Regions from separate parts of the Psychromicrobium ferritrahens genome, predicted to be linked through region 2. Evidence: predicted binding sites of a transcription regulator. Region 2 holds the regulator's gene; the other holds the start of a gene.
What was found. The regulator LexA, encoded in region 2, represses DNA repair genes until DNA is damaged. The targets are predictions, from matches to a motif close to TCGAACANNTGTTCGA.
Positions count from the first base shown of each region.

Region 1 (7,814 bases), on a different contig from region 2:
CCAGGCATGCTGACCACGACATTATTGCCGCTCTGCGTATTGATCTGTGATTCGGAGACACCCGAACCGTCAACCCGCTGGCGAATAATGGAAACAGCTTGCTGCAACTGCTCATCGTTGATCGATCCATTGCCTTCGACTTTGGGGGCAAGGATCATCTGGGTGCCGCCCTCTAGATCGAGGGCGAGCTTAGGTGCCCAACTGGCACCGCCAAACATCGCTCCGCCGCCTAGCAGCAGCACCAGAGCCACAGTGAGAGCACCCAGCCACAGAATTACCCTGCGGCCTTGTGATGCGGGGCCTTTTCGCGCCATATGAATTCTCGGTTCTTTCTCGCGTCCGTGAAAGTTCTAAATAACTGTTCAACATAACAACGCCGTCCAAACCTGAAGCCTGGACGGGCGCGTTATGAAAGAAGGTTACTTGTCCTTTTCGTTTTCTTTGTTGAGCCGAGCCAGCGTTTCCTCTGCGGTCTCGTGAGCAGCTTGATTGCTGCTGTCCTTCGCAGCGCTGCTGGAAATCTGAGCATCGGATTCTGCTGGCAAAGGACCGGTGAGCGAAGAAGCGTCATCGGGAACCACGGGAGCCTCTTCGGACTCGGTGGCCGGGGTGAGGATCTTGGTCACGGTCTGACGGTGCACGGTTGCCGTGTTGCCAGGAGAGAGCTCCAACACAATCTTGTTGTCCGCTTCATCCACTGACTGCACCGTACCGAAAAGGCCGAAGCTGGTCATCACGTCGATGCCCGGGCCCAGCTGAGCCTGCTGCTCCTGCTGAGCCTTCTGCTGCTTGCGCTGCCGCCAGAAGGTAAAACCGATGAAAATAGCAAAGACGGCGAAAAGCAGCACCATCGTAATATCCACAGCAAAAATCCATTCTAAGAACTATCGGGAACGCACACTCACCTTGCAAATGTGCGGAGCGTCATACCAGTCTAGAGTAGTTTTTCACGGATTTCTGTGGATCCACCGTAAACAATGGCCAATTCACCATCTTCCTACACCATCTCCGCCGTCATTCTCGACCTCGTCAGCGAGCTCAAGACTATCGAAAAGAGCGGGCATCTCGGTGGAAACCATTCCTTCCGGCAGCGGCAATCCGAGGTGCAACCAGGCTGCGGGCATCGCGATGCGGCCTCGCGGGGTACGGCCCAACAACCCTTCTCGCACGAGGAAAGGCTCGGCCACGGTCTCAACGGTCTCCATCTCCTCCCCAACCGCGATCGCCAAGGTCGAGAGCCCCACCGGACCGCCGTTGAACTTACCGATCAGCGCCTGGAGCACCGAACGGTCCAGGCGGTCGAGTCCCTTCGCGTCGATCTCATACATCTCAAGAGCGGCTGAGGCACTTGAAGCCTCGATCCTCTCCAGACCATGCACCAGAGCCCAGTCGCGCACCCGGCGCAGCAGCCGATTGGCGATGCGTGGAGTGCCTCTCGAACGACCTGCTATTTCGGCGAATCCTGCGCTGGAGAGCTTCAGGTCGAGCAACCCGGCGGAACGCCGGAGCACCAGTTCCAGTTCCTCCACCGAATAAAACTCGAGGTGGCCGGTGAATCCGAAGCGATCCCGCAATGGCCCGGGCAACAAGCCCGCCCTGGTGGTCGCTCCGACCAGGGTGAAAGGTGGCAGTTCCAAGGGGATGGCGGTGGCGCCGGCCCCTTTGCCCACCACGATGTCAACCCGGAAGTCCTCCATCGCCATATAGAGCATTTCCTCGGCGGGCCGGGACATCCGGTGGATTTCGTCGAGGAAAAGCACCTCCCCCTCGGTCAGCGAGGAAAGGATCGCGGCGAGGTCCCCGGCGTGCTGAATCGCCGGCCCCGAACTGATTCGCAGCGGGGCGTTCATCTCGGCGGCGATGATCATCGCCAGCGTGGTCTTGCCCAGCCCGGGAGGCCCGGAGAGCAGCACATGATCGGCGCTGCTGGCCCGCATCCGTGAAGCCTCCAGAACGAGTGAGAGCTGTTTGCGCACCCGCTTCTGCCCGACGAAGTCATCCAGGTTCTTCGGCCGTAGCGCGGCTTCGATCACCCGCTCATCGGGTTCCCCATCGGCGGAAATCAAGGTTCTCCCCGGCTCCGGCCTGCTTCCGGCGGAAAGATCTTCCTCAGCCATTCAGCCCTCGATTTCCAGCACCGGTGGTCGTGCGAGCGCTACGACGCGCGCCGTCCTGCCCCAACCACCGGAGAGTGGCTCGAAGGATTGCGGCAACATTTCCTTCAGCGCTGAGTGCGGGTTCGCCCTCAAGGGCTTGCTCAATGCTCTTCAACGCATCTTTCTCGCTCCAGCCCAGACTGGTCATCGCCTCAACCACCTGAGGTTTCCAGGCCGAGGAGGACCCGGAACCGGACACTTCCACCACGTTGCCGTGCGGAATCAGCTTGGTAGCCAGTTCCAGAACTATGCGTCCAGCGACTTTCGGCCCGACGCCGGGAACCGTGGTGAAGGTCTTGCTGTCACCGCTCGACGCCGCAACCCGGATGGCTTCCGGCTCGAGCACCGCGAGCACCGCAAGCGCGAGTCGGGGACCGATTCCGCTGACCGTGAGCATAATGTCGAAAACTTCGCGTTCATCCGCGCTCCCGAAACCGTAGAGCGTCATAGAGTCCTCGCGCACGATCATCGAGGTCATCAGGGTGGCTTCTTGACCCAGCCTCAGCCCGCCCAGAGTCTTAGGGGTGGCCTGCACCAGCATTCCCACGCCGTTGATATCAATCACCGCGCTGGAAAGACTCAGCTGAGCCACAGTGCCTCGGAGAAAACTGATCATCTACACGTCGCCTTCAGAGAAATTATCCGAACATATCTACGAATAGATTAGTGCCTCGGGCCCGGTCTGAACCACGCGCCACGCCCCAAAGCCCGATTCCAATCCAAGCTTGTGACAGATAACGCCGCTATCAGAGGCCGAAACCTGCTCTAGGTGGCATAGCGTTACTCGGTTGAGTACTCAGCGCCACTGCTGTTTGGCTTTTTCTGCGTTCTTCCGGGCCTTGGCCTCGGCTTCCAGCCAGAGCTTCCGCGCCGCAGTGAGCTGACCGGGGGCATCCGCTGAGCTGTTCGGCCCGGACCGCCAGGCGTGCGTGATGGCCAGAGCCAGCGCATCGGCCGCATCCGCAGGTTTGGGTTCCTGCTCGAGCCGGAGAATCTTGGTCACCATCTTGGTCACCGCTGTCTTATCGGCCCGGCCATTACCCGTTACAGCGGCCTTCACCTCACTGGGCGTGTGCATCGCCACCGAGACGCCGCGCCGTGCCGCGGCCGCCATCACGATGCCGGAGACCTGCGCCACCCCCATCACGGTGGAGACATTGGTCTGCGAGAAAACCCGCTCCACCGCGAGCACATCGGGCTGGTAACGTTCGAGCCACTGTTCAATCGCTTCGGAGATCACCAGAAGCCGTTGCGGCAGTTCCATGCTCGCCGAGCTGCCGACGACGTCGACCGCCACCATGCTCGCGGTGCGATTGGCGGCGATATCGACCACTCCCAGACCGCAGCGGGTCAGCCCGGGGTCGACTCCTAGAACACGCAGGGCACGGATCCTCTCAGCCTGGAACTAAGCCTGTTCAAAGCAGGAATCAGGCCTCTTCTTCCAATTGAGCCATCACTTCGGCGCTCATATCGGCGTTGGAGTAAATGTTCTGCACGTCGTCCAAGTCTTCTAAGGCATCATAGAGCCGGACAAATTTCTTCGCGTTCTCGACGTCGAGTTCCACCTGCATGGACGGCACGAAGCCGGCTTCGTCGTTCTCGTATTCGATGCCCGCCTCGGTCAGCGCGGCGCGAATCGCGGGGAGGTCCTGCGGTTCTGAGATGACCTCGAAGTTCTCGCCATCGTCCTTGACTTCCTCCGCGCCCGCCTCAAGCACCGCCATCAGCAGATCGTCCTCGGTCAGGTCGTTCTTCGGCAGCGAGACGATGCCCTTCCGAGTGAACATATAGGCCACCGAACCCGGGTCGGCCATGTTGCCACCGTTTCTCCCCACCACCAAGCGGACCTCCGAGGCAGCCCGGTTCTTATTGTCGGTCAAGCACTCGATCAAGATCGCGGTGCCCTGGGGGCCGTAACCCTCGTACATGATGGTCTGATAGTCAACGGCTTCACCGAGCTGACCGGAGCCACGCTTAATCGCCCGATCGATGTTGTCATTGGGCACCGAAGTCTTCTTCGCCTTGGTGACCGCCAGTTCCAAGGCCGGGTTGCCAGCCATATCTGGGCCGCCGACTCTGGCGGCAACCTCGATGTTCTTGATCAACTTGGCGAACGACTTGGCGCGCCGGGCGTCGATAACAGCCTTTTTGTGCTTGGTAGTGGCCCACTTGGAGTGACCGGACATACTCGCTCTTCCCTCTTACGCTTCTTGCTTCATCATTCGGATAAATAATTCGTGCACCCGCAGTTCACCGGGTGATTCGCCGTGGCCAGTGACTTCCGGGTGGAAAGAAGTGGCCAACAAATTCCCCGAGCGTACCGCAACAGCACGTTCCGCTCCATCGATTCTAACCGCGGCGAGGCTCTGCACTCCCGCACCGAGCTCTTCCACCCATGGCGCGCGGATGAAGACCGCGTGCACCGGGCGCTCGGCGTCCGTCAGATCGGTGAATTCCAGATCGGTTTCAAAGGACTCCCGCTGCCGGCCGAAGGCATTGCGCCGCACAGTGATATCCAGCCCGCCAAGGGTCTGCTGCGGCTGTCCCTTCAGATCAATCGCCGGATCAGTGATCCGATCGGCCAGCAGAATCATCCCCGCGCAGGAACCATAGACCGGATGCCCGCCCGCGATGAACTCCCTCAGGGTCTCAGCCAGCCCGAATGCCCGGATCAGCTTGTCCATGGTGGTGGACTCGCCACCGGGCAGAATCAGCCCGGCCACACCGGTCAGTTCCTCGGCGCGCCGCACCGGGACGGCCACGGCTCCACAGGCCTCGACCGCGCGCGCATGCTCCCGAACGTCCCCTTGAAGAGCCAGGACGCCGACACGCTGATTGCTCGAATTCACCGTTTCATCATATCGACGCCGTAGAGGCGGTTTGACCGGCTCAGCAAAATGCCCTTCGGAACCGCCCTCCGAACGAACTTAAGCGAGGCAATCTTGAGCCTCGCGGCCTGGCCGCCTCGGAACCACCGCGCCCAGCCAGTACGATTGAGGTTGGTCTTTCTTTCAGTGAGGTAGAGGTTATGTGCGGAATCGCCGGGTATTACGGCTACAGTGCGGACGAGGCAATGCTCAAGGTGATGAGCGATACGATTGCTCATCGCGGTCCCGATGGCGAGGGCTTCTACACCCAGGACAAGATCGGTTTCGCGCATCGCAGGCTGGCGATCATCGACGTCGCACACGGCCAAGAGCCGATGATCAGCCAGGACGGCAAGACCGTCCTGGTCTACAACGGCGAAACGTACAACTACCTGGATTTGCGCGCCGAGCTGGAAGCTCTCGGCCGCACTTTCGTCACCAACTCGGATACCGAAGTCGTCTTGCAGTCCTATGAGGAGTGGGGCGTTGAAGCCTTCGATCGCTTCAACGGCATGTTCGGCCTGGCTATCCACGACACGAAGAACAATCAGCTCGTGCTGGCCCGAGACCACTTCGGCATTAAGCCGTTGTACTTCGCGAAAGCCGGCACCCAAGAATCCCCCGCCCTGCTCTTCGGCTCGGAGATCAAACCGCTGCTCGCCTCGGGCAAGCTCGAAAGACAAGTCAACGAGCGAATCCTGTACCGCTATCTGCAATTCAGAATCCACGACGAAGAGGCCGAGACCTTCTTCGAGGGTATCGACAAGCTGATGCCCGGCGAGAAGCTGGTGCTGGACACCACGACCGGACAGCACGAGATCAGCATGTACACCCGGTTCCCGGAAGAGCTGAAAGAACTCGCTAAAATTGGCACCCCATATTCGCAAGAGGTGATCGAGGAGTACCGTCAGCGGTTCACCGAGGGCGTGCGGCTCCGGCTGCAATCCGAAGTGCCCGTGGGCACCGCACTCTCCGGAGGGCTGGATTCCTCTGCCGTAGTGGTCACCATCAATAAGCTGATGCAAGAGCAGGCCGCCGCCACCGACTCCCTCGGCGGCTCACAGCAGACCTTCTCCGCAGTCTTCCCGAACTCGATCAACGACGAGGAAAAGTACGCCGACGCCGTCTTGGAGCTCTGCCAGGGCAAGGTCACCAGCCATAAGATCCTGCCCAAGCCCGCCGAATTCGAAGCCGATCTGCTCGACTTCGTACGCACTCAGGAGGAGCCGATCATCTCTTCCGGCCCCTATGCCCAGTACCAAGTGATGCGCGAGGCCTCCAAGCACGTCACGGTGCTGCTGGATGGGCAGGGCGCGGATGAAATGATGGCCGGCTACATCCCCTATTACTTCGCCTATCTACGCCAGCTAAAGAAGAACGGCCAGTACACCAAACTGGCCAAGGAGATGCTCTCCAGCACGGACATCCTGTTCCGGCTGGCCCGTTTCCAGATCTTCGGAAAACTCAGCGCCAAGAAGTCACTGAGCATCTCCAGCCTGCTACAGAAGTCCTTCACCTCGAAGTACAAGAACGAGCGCTTCAGCAACGTGCCGGACAATCTGAAACTGCGCTTGATCGACGATTTGTTCCACAAGTCGCTGCCCTCGGTGCTGCGCTACGAGGACAAAAACACCATGCGCTTCTCCCTGGAAGGCCGGGTGCCGTTCCTGGACAAGGAGGTGGTGAAGTACCTGTTCAGCCTGAGCGATGAGTCGATCATCAAGGGCGGCTGGAACAAGCGGATTCTGCGTGACGCCACACGCGGGCTTTTGCCGTCGATGATCAGCAACCGGCGGAACAAGATTGGCTTCACCACTCCAGAAGCTGAGTGGTTCGTCTCGATGAAGGAGAAGCTCTACGAGATCTTCCTCTCCTCCTCCTTCGAAGCCCGGTCGTACTGGGATCAGGACGCCGTGATCTACGCCTTCGAGGAGTACCTCAGCGGCAAGTCGGCCGCTAACACCATGGTTTTCTGGCGGCTGCTCAACACCGAATTGTGGCTGCGTGAGTTCTTCGACGAGCCCGAGGTCAAGGCGGGAATCGAAGGCAAGAGCGACTACATTCCGAACGCCGATAAGCAGTTGGACATCACGGTTCCGGCGGACGGGGTGACCTACCGTCGCTACCCACTGCGCACCGAGGTCTTCTACAAGGAAACCGACCTCGATCCCGCACTGCTCAGCTACGTCAAGCGATTTGTCGATGGCCTGCCGCAGGCCGGCGCCGAGCACCAGAAGGCCACTGCCGACACCCCCTGGTATCTGTTCATCTCGGAGAAGATCGTGGCGATGACCCAGGGCCGCTCCATCCCGGTCTGGGACATCAAGGTGAGCAATGCGGCAAGGCTTTTCTCTCGCTTTGTGACCAGGAATCCAGGCGGAATCGGCCTGGCCAGCCCCTGGTCCATGCAACTGGCCATTGATGAAGTCGGCTTGCCCCGAATCGCTTACGCTTCCGCGCGTAGCGTGATCGGCAAGCTACAGGGCAAATCTGGCGTGTTCTACGAAGTCGTCGGCCACAATATCAATGCGATCGATGGCGCAGCGGGCTACCAAGTGGGCACCTCGACGCATTCGGTGAAGTACGCTCCGAAGGATCCGGACGGCGTCGCCCGCCGGCTCAGTGCCAAAGTGCGAGCCATGCTGCCGGAAGAGCTGGCGAAGAACTTCGCTGGCACCGCGATCATGGATGCCAATGACCTCGGCGTGGTCGCGCTGGGCCACGACACGGAGTTGAGCAAAGAGGTTCTGGAGGGAATCTTCAAGGACAACCCGCAGGGTCAGACCACGGA
Region 1 covers NZ_JBDLLW010000001.1:71,794-79,607, reverse strand. Annotated here, with positions in the region: gene secD (protein translocase subunit SecD) at 1-314, opposite strand, end outside; gene yajC (preprotein translocase subunit YajC) at 420-863, opposite strand; gene ruvB (Holliday junction branch migration DNA helicase RuvB) at 987-2,117, opposite strand; gene ruvA (Holliday junction branch migration protein RuvA) at 2,110-2,772, opposite strand; gene ruvC (crossover junction endodeoxyribonuclease RuvC) at 2,953-3,537, opposite strand; gene ABDK06_RS00345 (YebC/PmpR family DNA-binding transcriptional regulator) at 3,584-4,342, opposite strand; gene pdxT (pyridoxal 5'-phosphate synthase glutaminase subunit PdxT) at 4,358-5,005, opposite strand; gene asnB (asparagine synthase (glutamine-hydrolyzing)) at 5,185-7,814, shown strand, end outside.
Region 1: the regulator LexA is predicted to act here: its motif matches at 2,799-2,814, upstream of ruvA (Holliday junction branch migration protein RuvA).

Region 2 (7,814 bases):
GCGAATCGATGTCCCGGCAGGCCGGTGGACAGGTGGGCGGCGCGGGCGCTGGAATGGGTTCGCGCGGCCCCGGTGAGACGAAGATCGAACTGGATCGGCGCCGAATCCGCACCCGGATGGCCAAGCTGCGTCGCGAGATCGCGGCGATGAAGCCCGCTCGAGAGACCAAACGGGCTAACCGCCGTCGTACCGAGATCCCTTCGGTGGCGATCGCCGGATACACCAACGCTGGGAAATCTTCGATCCTGAACCGGCTCACCCACGCCGGGGTGTTGGTGGAGAACGCGTTGTTTGCCACCCTCGACCCTACGGTGCGTAAAGCCAGCACCCCGGATGGCATCGGCTTCACCCTTGCGGACACTGTCGGCTTTGTCAGATCTTTGCCCACCCAGCTGGTGGAAGCCTTCCGCTCCACTTTGGAAGAGGTCGCGGACGCCGATCTGATTCTGCACGTGGTGGACGTCTCGCATCCGGACCCGGAAGGCCAGATCACCGCCGTCCGGGAAGTTTTCTCAGAGGTCGACGCTCGGAAAGTACCCGAGATCATCGTGCTCAACAAAGCTGACGCCGCTGATCCCGAGGTGGTTGAACGGCTGCGTCTGCGCGAGCCGCGTTCGGTAGTGGTCTCCGCACGAACCGGCGAAGGGATGGACGAGCTGCTGCAACAGATCAGCAACTCGATTCCACGTCCCAGCGTTGAGCTGGAGCTTCTGATTCCTTATGACCGGGGAGATCTGGTGAATAAATTGCACCAGTCCGACGCCGACATCCTGGAACAGCAGCACGGCCAGGACGGCACCTGGCTCAAGGTCAAGGTCCGCGAAGGCCTGGCCGCTGAACTGGCGCCTTTCAAGAACCAGGGCTCCAGGCCGAATGGCTGAAGCCGTTGAGGCGGAATCCACCGCCACGAAGGAAGCTCTAGCGCTCAAGTTACTGGACGCCGCAGTGGCCGCAATGGGCGGTCAGCAGCGTCCCGGGCAGCATGAGATGGTCCGGCAGGTGGTTCGCTCGATCGAATCGGGCGACCACCTGCTGGTCCAGGCGGGTACCGGCACTGGTAAATCTCTCGCCTATCTGATTCCACTCATTGTGCACGCGCTGGAAAGCGATCGTCCTTCCCTGGTGGCCACCGCAACCCTGGCCTTGCAGGCTCAGATCGTCGGCCGGGATCTGCCGCGGCTGCTGGCTGCCATCGAGCCTGAAGTGGGCAGGAAGATCGACGTCGCGCTGGTCAAAGGCCGGAGCAACTACCTCTGCAAGCACAAGGTCTCCGGCGGATTCCCCACCGATGAACCGGAGGACGGCCAGCTGTTCGCTTTGGGTGAAGACACGGCGGTCGTGCACCTGCCGGGCAGCGGTCCAACCACCGCCCTGGGCCGTGAAGTGGTGCGGCTCCGAGAGTGGGCTGAGGACACTGAAACCGGAGATCGGGACGAACTCACTCCCGGTGTCACCGACCGTGCTTGGCGACAGGTCTCGGTCACCTCGGTGGAGTGCCTGGGCACTCAGAAGTGCCCGATGGCCGGGGAGTGCTTCAGCGAGCTGGCGCGGGCGCGCGGCAACCAGGCCGACGTCGTGGTCACCAACCACGCGATGCTGGCGATCACTGCCTTTGAGGGACTCGCGGTGCTGCCCGACTACGATGTGGTGGTGGTCGACGAAGCGCACGAGCTGGTTGACCGGGTGACCGGTGCGGTGACCGGTCAGCTTTCGGCAGCGATGGTCAATATAGCCGCCAGTGCGGCACGGAAGCACACCGCAATCAGTGTCGATGATCTCAATGCCGCCGCGACCGCCTTGGACGCCGTCCTGGAGAACGTCACGGAAGGCTGGCTGCCGGAAGGGCTCAGTCCACAGCAGCTCGAAGCGGTATCGATGGTGCGTGAAGCTGCGCGTACCGCACTCTCGGACTCCAAGGGGGATTCCTCTCAGGTGGCTGATGGCGGTCGTCAGATGGCGCGCTCGCGGCTCTCGATCATCCTGGAGCTCTCCGAACGGCTGCTCACCGCGGCGGATTCCGGCGAAGTGGTCTGGCTCTCCCGGCAGGGAGTGTTCGACCCGAAGAAGGGTTATGCTGCAGCGGATCCCACGGTTCCCGGAACCTTGAACATCGCACCCTTGAGCGTGGCGATGAAACTGCGGGATGGGCTCTTCGCCGAGCACACCGCAATCCTGACTTCTGCGACGCTCGCGATCGGCTCGGCTTTCGAGCCGACGGCGGCTGGGCTGGGCCTGCTGGGAGCCGGTGCACCGAGCTGGAGCGGTGCTGACGTGGGCAGCCCCTTCGACTACACCAAGCAGGGCATGCTCTATGTGGCGGCTCATTTGGAGAAACCCGGCCGGGGCAATTCTCCGGAACAGCTGAAAGAACTCGAGGAGCTCATTAAAGCTTCCGGGGGCGGTGCGCTGTGCCTCTTCTCCTCGCGCCGGGCGGCTGAAGATGCGGCCGATGAACTACGCTCGCGAGTGGGGGTCAGCATTCTGTGCCAGGGGGAATCGTCGATGGCTGCGCTGATCAAACAATTCGAGGCCGAGCCCGACACGTGTCTTTTCGGCACTATGTCGCTGTGGCAAGGAGTCGATGTGCAGGGAGCCTCATGCCGTCTGGTGACCATCGATCGGATTCCCTTTCCACGCCCCGATGATCCGCTGATGACGGCGCGCACCAGGGCGGTGGCGCAGGCCGGGGGCAATGGATTCATGAGTGTTTCCGCTACTCACGCTGCGATCAGATTGGCGCAAGGGGCCGGTCGGCTGATCCGTTCTTCGCAGGACAGGGGAGTGGTCGCGGTACTGGATTCCCGTTTGGCGACCGCGAGATACGGTGGTTTCTTGCGGGCGGCATTGCCACCGTTCTGGGCCACTACGGATCGGAATATCGCCTTGGGTGCGTTGCAGAGGCTTTCAGAAGTTAGCTCTGCCAAGTGACTATTGCAGCCCACTGAACCGAAGGTTCGGTGGGCAGGGATTAGTTTGACCTATTGAAACCTGGATTCAGTGGGGTCCAGTGCAGAGGATTTTTCCCTCCTGGGAATTTTCGTTGCGAACCGAAGTGAAGACTGGAGCTAAAGCGCGCGCAGCACGGTGACCACTTTGCCCATCACAGTGGCATGATCGCCCAGGATCGGCTCGTACTGGGTGTTCTGTGGCAGCAGCCAGGTGTGACCATCACGCTGCCGGAAGGTCTTCACGGTTGCTTCGTCGTCGAGCAGGGCGGCCACGATGTCTCCGTTGACGGCGTCGTTCTGACGCCGCACCACGACCCAGTCGCCATCGCAGATCGCGGCATCGATCATTGAATCACCGGCGACTTTCAGCATGAACAATTCGCCGTGCCCCACCAGCTGGCGAGGCAGTGGCATCACGTCTTCCACCACTTGGTCGGCCAGGATCGGTCCACCGGCGGCGATCCGCCCGACCAGGGGGACCATTGCGGTGTCCTGCGCGCTGGCGAGCTGAGCGACATTGAGACCGCTGGCGCTGCGGAGTTTGGCGGCATCCGAGACGCCTTCAATATCTGGATCGCCTTCGCCCAGGGTGAGCGGGATCAGCACTTCCATCGCCCGCGGTCGTTTGGGATCACGCCGTAGGTAGCCCTGTTTTTCCAGCTGGGAGAGCTGGTGGGTCACGCTGGAGAGACTGGCCAGACCGACTACATCGCCGATCTCGCGCATTGACGGCGGGTAACCATTGCTCGTAATGGAGCGCTGAATGCACTCCAGGATCTTCTTCTGCCGCATGGACAGGCCCTTCAAGCCGCTTCGTCGTACGACCCCGTTCTCTGGCTGCTCCGCTGTCTGCGGCTTCTGCTCTGCCATGGTAAATCGTCCTTTCAGCCCTGCCATCCGCTTGCCAGATAAGGTCCCGGCAATACTGTCGGTGCTCGATGATGGACTGTTTCCATGAACGGCACCGGATGTGAAGTAACTCTTGAATCTGGCTCAAGGCTAGGCGAATCCGGAGCGGATTTCAAACATATGTTCTAGCGAGTCTTTGCAAGTATCGATCATTCGTGCTAAAAATAAAGCAGCAGATTCGAAAACATGTTCTATTAGAACTCCATGTCGCGGAGAAAATAGAAAGTCTTCGAAACAACGAGAGGAAAGGCAAGGCAATGTCCAGCGGAATCGTAGCTAGCAGTGCAATGTCAGCAATCACCTTCAACTCCGGCAGGGCCACTGCTCAGGAGGCTAATCCTTCACGGCTCAAGCTCACTCGCCGTGGTCGTTTCCTGCTGTTCGGCTTGCCGCTCATGCTCTTGGCCGTGGCAGCTCTCGTGCTGCTGGGTTTTGCTACCACCTCGGCACACGCCGGGGTGGGGAGCGTCGGTACCGGCACCGCTCAGGTGACCGTGCAGGCCGGGGACTCCATCTGGTCGATTGCTGCCGCGAATGCTGCCGACCGGGACCCCCGTGAAGTCGTCGCTGAGATCGTGGAATTGAATAATCTGGACAGTTCGGTCTTACTGCCCGGCCAGCAGATCTTCGTTCCCACTCGCTAGAAATAAGGCGCTAGAAATACTGTGCTGAAGCGTCTTGTTCTTGAACACTCATTGGATCATCCATCTCGCTGGTGACCATGGAAAGCGTTGATCGAGCGCTTTTTCGAAGACCCTGCTGCGTCATCCAATGACTCGAGCACCCCTCCCGGAACTCAAGGGCTTAAACTCGGTAGGGTGAATCAAGAACCAGGATCAGAACCCTTCCGGTTGGTAAGCCCCGCCTCTTCAGCCCTTGGAACTGAAGTTCTTGAATCCAGCCACGCCGAACGCCTCAAGCGGCTCAATAAGCTCCCCTTGCGGGATAACCTGCGGGGCCTAGAGCCTTACGGTGCTCCTCAGTTAGACGCTCCGGTTCTGCTGAACGTCAACGAAAATACCCACGGCGTGCCCGCAGATGCCCGTCAGGCGATTATCAGCGCGGTCGAAGAGGCGTTGAGTGGCCTCAACCGTTACCCGGATCGCGAATTCACCGCTTTGCGTGAAGCCCTGGCCAGTTATCTAGGTCATGGGTTGAACGCGGAGAATATCTGGGCTGCCAATGGCTCGAATGAAGTTTTGCAACAGATTCTGCAAGCTTTTGGCGGGCCAGGCAGGGCCCTGCTGAGCTTTCCCCCGACGTACTCGATGTACCCGCTGCTCGCGAGCGGTACGAATACTGAGTACCTTAGCGGGCGTCGGTCCGCTGATTTTTCGCTCAGCGCCGATTCGGCTGCTCAACAGGTGACGGAAGCCGCCCCTCAACTGGTGATCCTCTGCTCACCGAACAACCCTACGGGTACTGCTTTGGATCTTGAGGTGGTGCGGGCTGTCTATGACGCCAGCGAAGCAGCGCAGAGCATAGTGATTGTTGATGAGGCCTATGCTGAATTCGCGCATCCGGGGACTCCCAGTGCTCTGACGTTATTGCCGGGTCGGGACCGTCTCATCGTCTCTCGCACCATGAGCAAGGCCTTCGCGCTAGCCGGAGCCAGATTGGGTTATCTCGCTGCGGCACCTGAGGTGACCGATGCCCTTCGCCTGGTTCGCTTGCCCTATCATCTTTCGGCGCTGACCCAGGCGACCGCTGTCGCCGCTTTGGAGCATTCCGTCTCCTTGCAAGCGAATGTCGAAGATATCAAAGTGCAGCGAGATCGCATTGTCGAGGGGCTGCGGCAACTCGGCTTGCAACCGGCCCCTTCGGACGCCAATTTCGTCTTCTTCGGTGGGCTTGCCGAGCCCACCGTGATTTGGCAGGGATTGTTGGACGCCGGAGTGCTGATCCGAGATGTCGGCATTCCGGGAAGCCTGCGAGTGACCGCTGGTACCGAAGCTGAAACCACGGCCTTCTTAGAGAACCTAGCCAGGTTGCTCGGTCATGAACAGTTCTGAACTCACACCAGCCGGGCCGGACTCTCTAGACTGGAAAAACTCCCTAAACTGGGAACAGCATCGTTTCACCGGAACCAGATCGAAGGATTTTGATGAGCAGCACCCCCCTTACCGGGCGCACCGCACGACTGGAGCGGAAAACCTCTGAGTCGTCCGTACTGGTCGAACTAAATCTCGATGGTACCGGGGTCTCCCAGATCGATACCACCGTGCCCTTCTATGACCATATGCTCACCGCGCTGTCGAAGCATTCGCTGATCGACCTGACCGTCAAAGCCAGCGGGGACACCCAGATCGACGTGCACCACACGGTAGAGGATGTCGCCATCACGCTCGGTGAAGTGTTGCGCACCGCCCTGGGGAACAAAGCCGGAATCCGGCGCTTCGGTGAGGCCACAGTGCCCCTCGATGAAGCTCTGGCCCACGCCGTGGTCGATGTTTCCGGGCGTCCCTATCTGGTGCACGGCGGAGAGCCTGCGGGGCAGGAGTATCACCTGATCGGCGGACACTTCACCGGTTCATTGACCAGGCACGTTTTCGAAGCGATCACTCTGCACGCTCAGATCTGTCTGCACATGCGGGTGCTCGCGGGCCGAGATCCGCACCATATCGTCGAAGCGCAGTTCAAAGCTTTCGCCCGTGCCCTGCGTTCCGCTGTGGAGAGCGATCCCAGGGTGGAAGGCGTGCCGTCCACTAAAGGATCGTTGTGAAACCTACTGTTACCGTCCTGGATTACGGCTCCGGGAATGTGCGTTCCGCGGTGCGTGCTTTAGAGCGGGCAGGAGCTGAGGTCACCTTGAGTGCCAAGGCCGCCGATGTCCTGGAAGCCGACGGTCTGGTGGTTCCCGGCGTCGGCGCTTACGAGACCGTGATGAACGAACTCCGGCAGGTCGATGCGCTGCGGATGATCGGTCGCCGGGTGGCCGGAGGTCGGCCCGTGCTGGCGATCTGCGTGGGCCTGCAGATCCTCTTCGACGCCGGTGTTGAGCACGGCAAACGTACCCAGGGCATGGGGGAGTGGCCTGGAACCGTTGAGCAACTTCCTGCCGAGGTGCTTCCGCATATGGGCTGGAACACTGTTGAAGCACCGGCCGAAAGCGTGCTCTTCGACGGGGTGGCCGGTGAACGCTTCTACTTCGTGCACTCCTACGCCGTGCAGGCCTGGGATTTCGATGTCACTCAGCCCAAGATGCGAGCACCGCTGGTCACCTGGAGTGAGCATGGCAGCCGCTTCATCGCCGCGGTCGAGAACGGACCGTTGAGCGCAACTCAATTCCATCCCGAGAAATCGGGTGACGCCGGCGCCAGACTGCTCAGCAACTGGGTCGGCGCCCTGCCGAAGAAAACCGGGCCGAGGAAAACCGGCCAATCGAACATCAAAACTGAGGTGCGCTAGATGGTGTCAATTCTGTTGATGGGCCTCGGCGGCTTGCTGATCGGCGGGGTGATTGCCTTTTGGCAGCAGAAGACTCCTCGCTGGATTCCGATTTCCTTCGGCGTTTTAGCCGTGCTGGCTCTGCTCGGTGCTTACCTCTTCACGCTCTCTTAAACCAGTCCACGACAAAAGGAACGACTGATGAACATTCTTGAACTGCTTCCCGCGGTGGACGTCGCCGATGGCCAGGCGGTGCGCCTGGTCCAGGGCGAAGCGGGCAGCGAGACAGCCTACGGTGCCCCTCTTGAGGCGGCTCTGGCCTGGCAGAACGATGGGGCTGAATGGGTTCATCTGGTCGATTTGGACGCTGCTTTCGGCCGCGGATCAAACCTGCCGCTGCTGCGTGAAGTGATTTCCGCGCTCCGGGTCAAAGTGGAGCTCTCCGGCGGAATCCGGGACGATGCTTCGCTCGAAGGCGCCTTGGAGTTGGGGGCGGAGCGGGTCAATCTGGGAACCGCCGCGCTGGAGGACCCGGAGTGGACGGCACGTGCCATCAGCCGTTTCGGCGAC
Region 2 covers NZ_JBDLLW010000004.1:125,820-133,633, forward strand. Annotated here, with positions in the region: gene hflX (GTPase HflX) at 1-881, shown strand, start outside; gene ABDK06_RS14270 (ATP-dependent DNA helicase) at 874-2,928, shown strand; gene lexA (transcriptional repressor LexA) at 3,066-3,740, opposite strand; gene ABDK06_RS14280 (LysM peptidoglycan-binding domain-containing protein) at 4,145-4,501, shown strand; gene ABDK06_RS14285 (histidinol-phosphate transaminase) at 4,709-5,869, shown strand; gene hisB (imidazoleglycerol-phosphate dehydratase HisB) at 5,962-6,579, shown strand; gene hisH (imidazole glycerol phosphate synthase subunit HisH) at 6,576-7,265, shown strand; gene ABDK06_RS14300 (hypothetical protein) at 7,266-7,418, shown strand; gene priA (bifunctional 1-(5-phosphoribosyl)-5-((5-phosphoribosylamino)methylideneamino)imidazole-4-carboxamide isomerase/phosphoribosylanthranilate isomerase PriA) at 7,446-7,814, shown strand, end outside.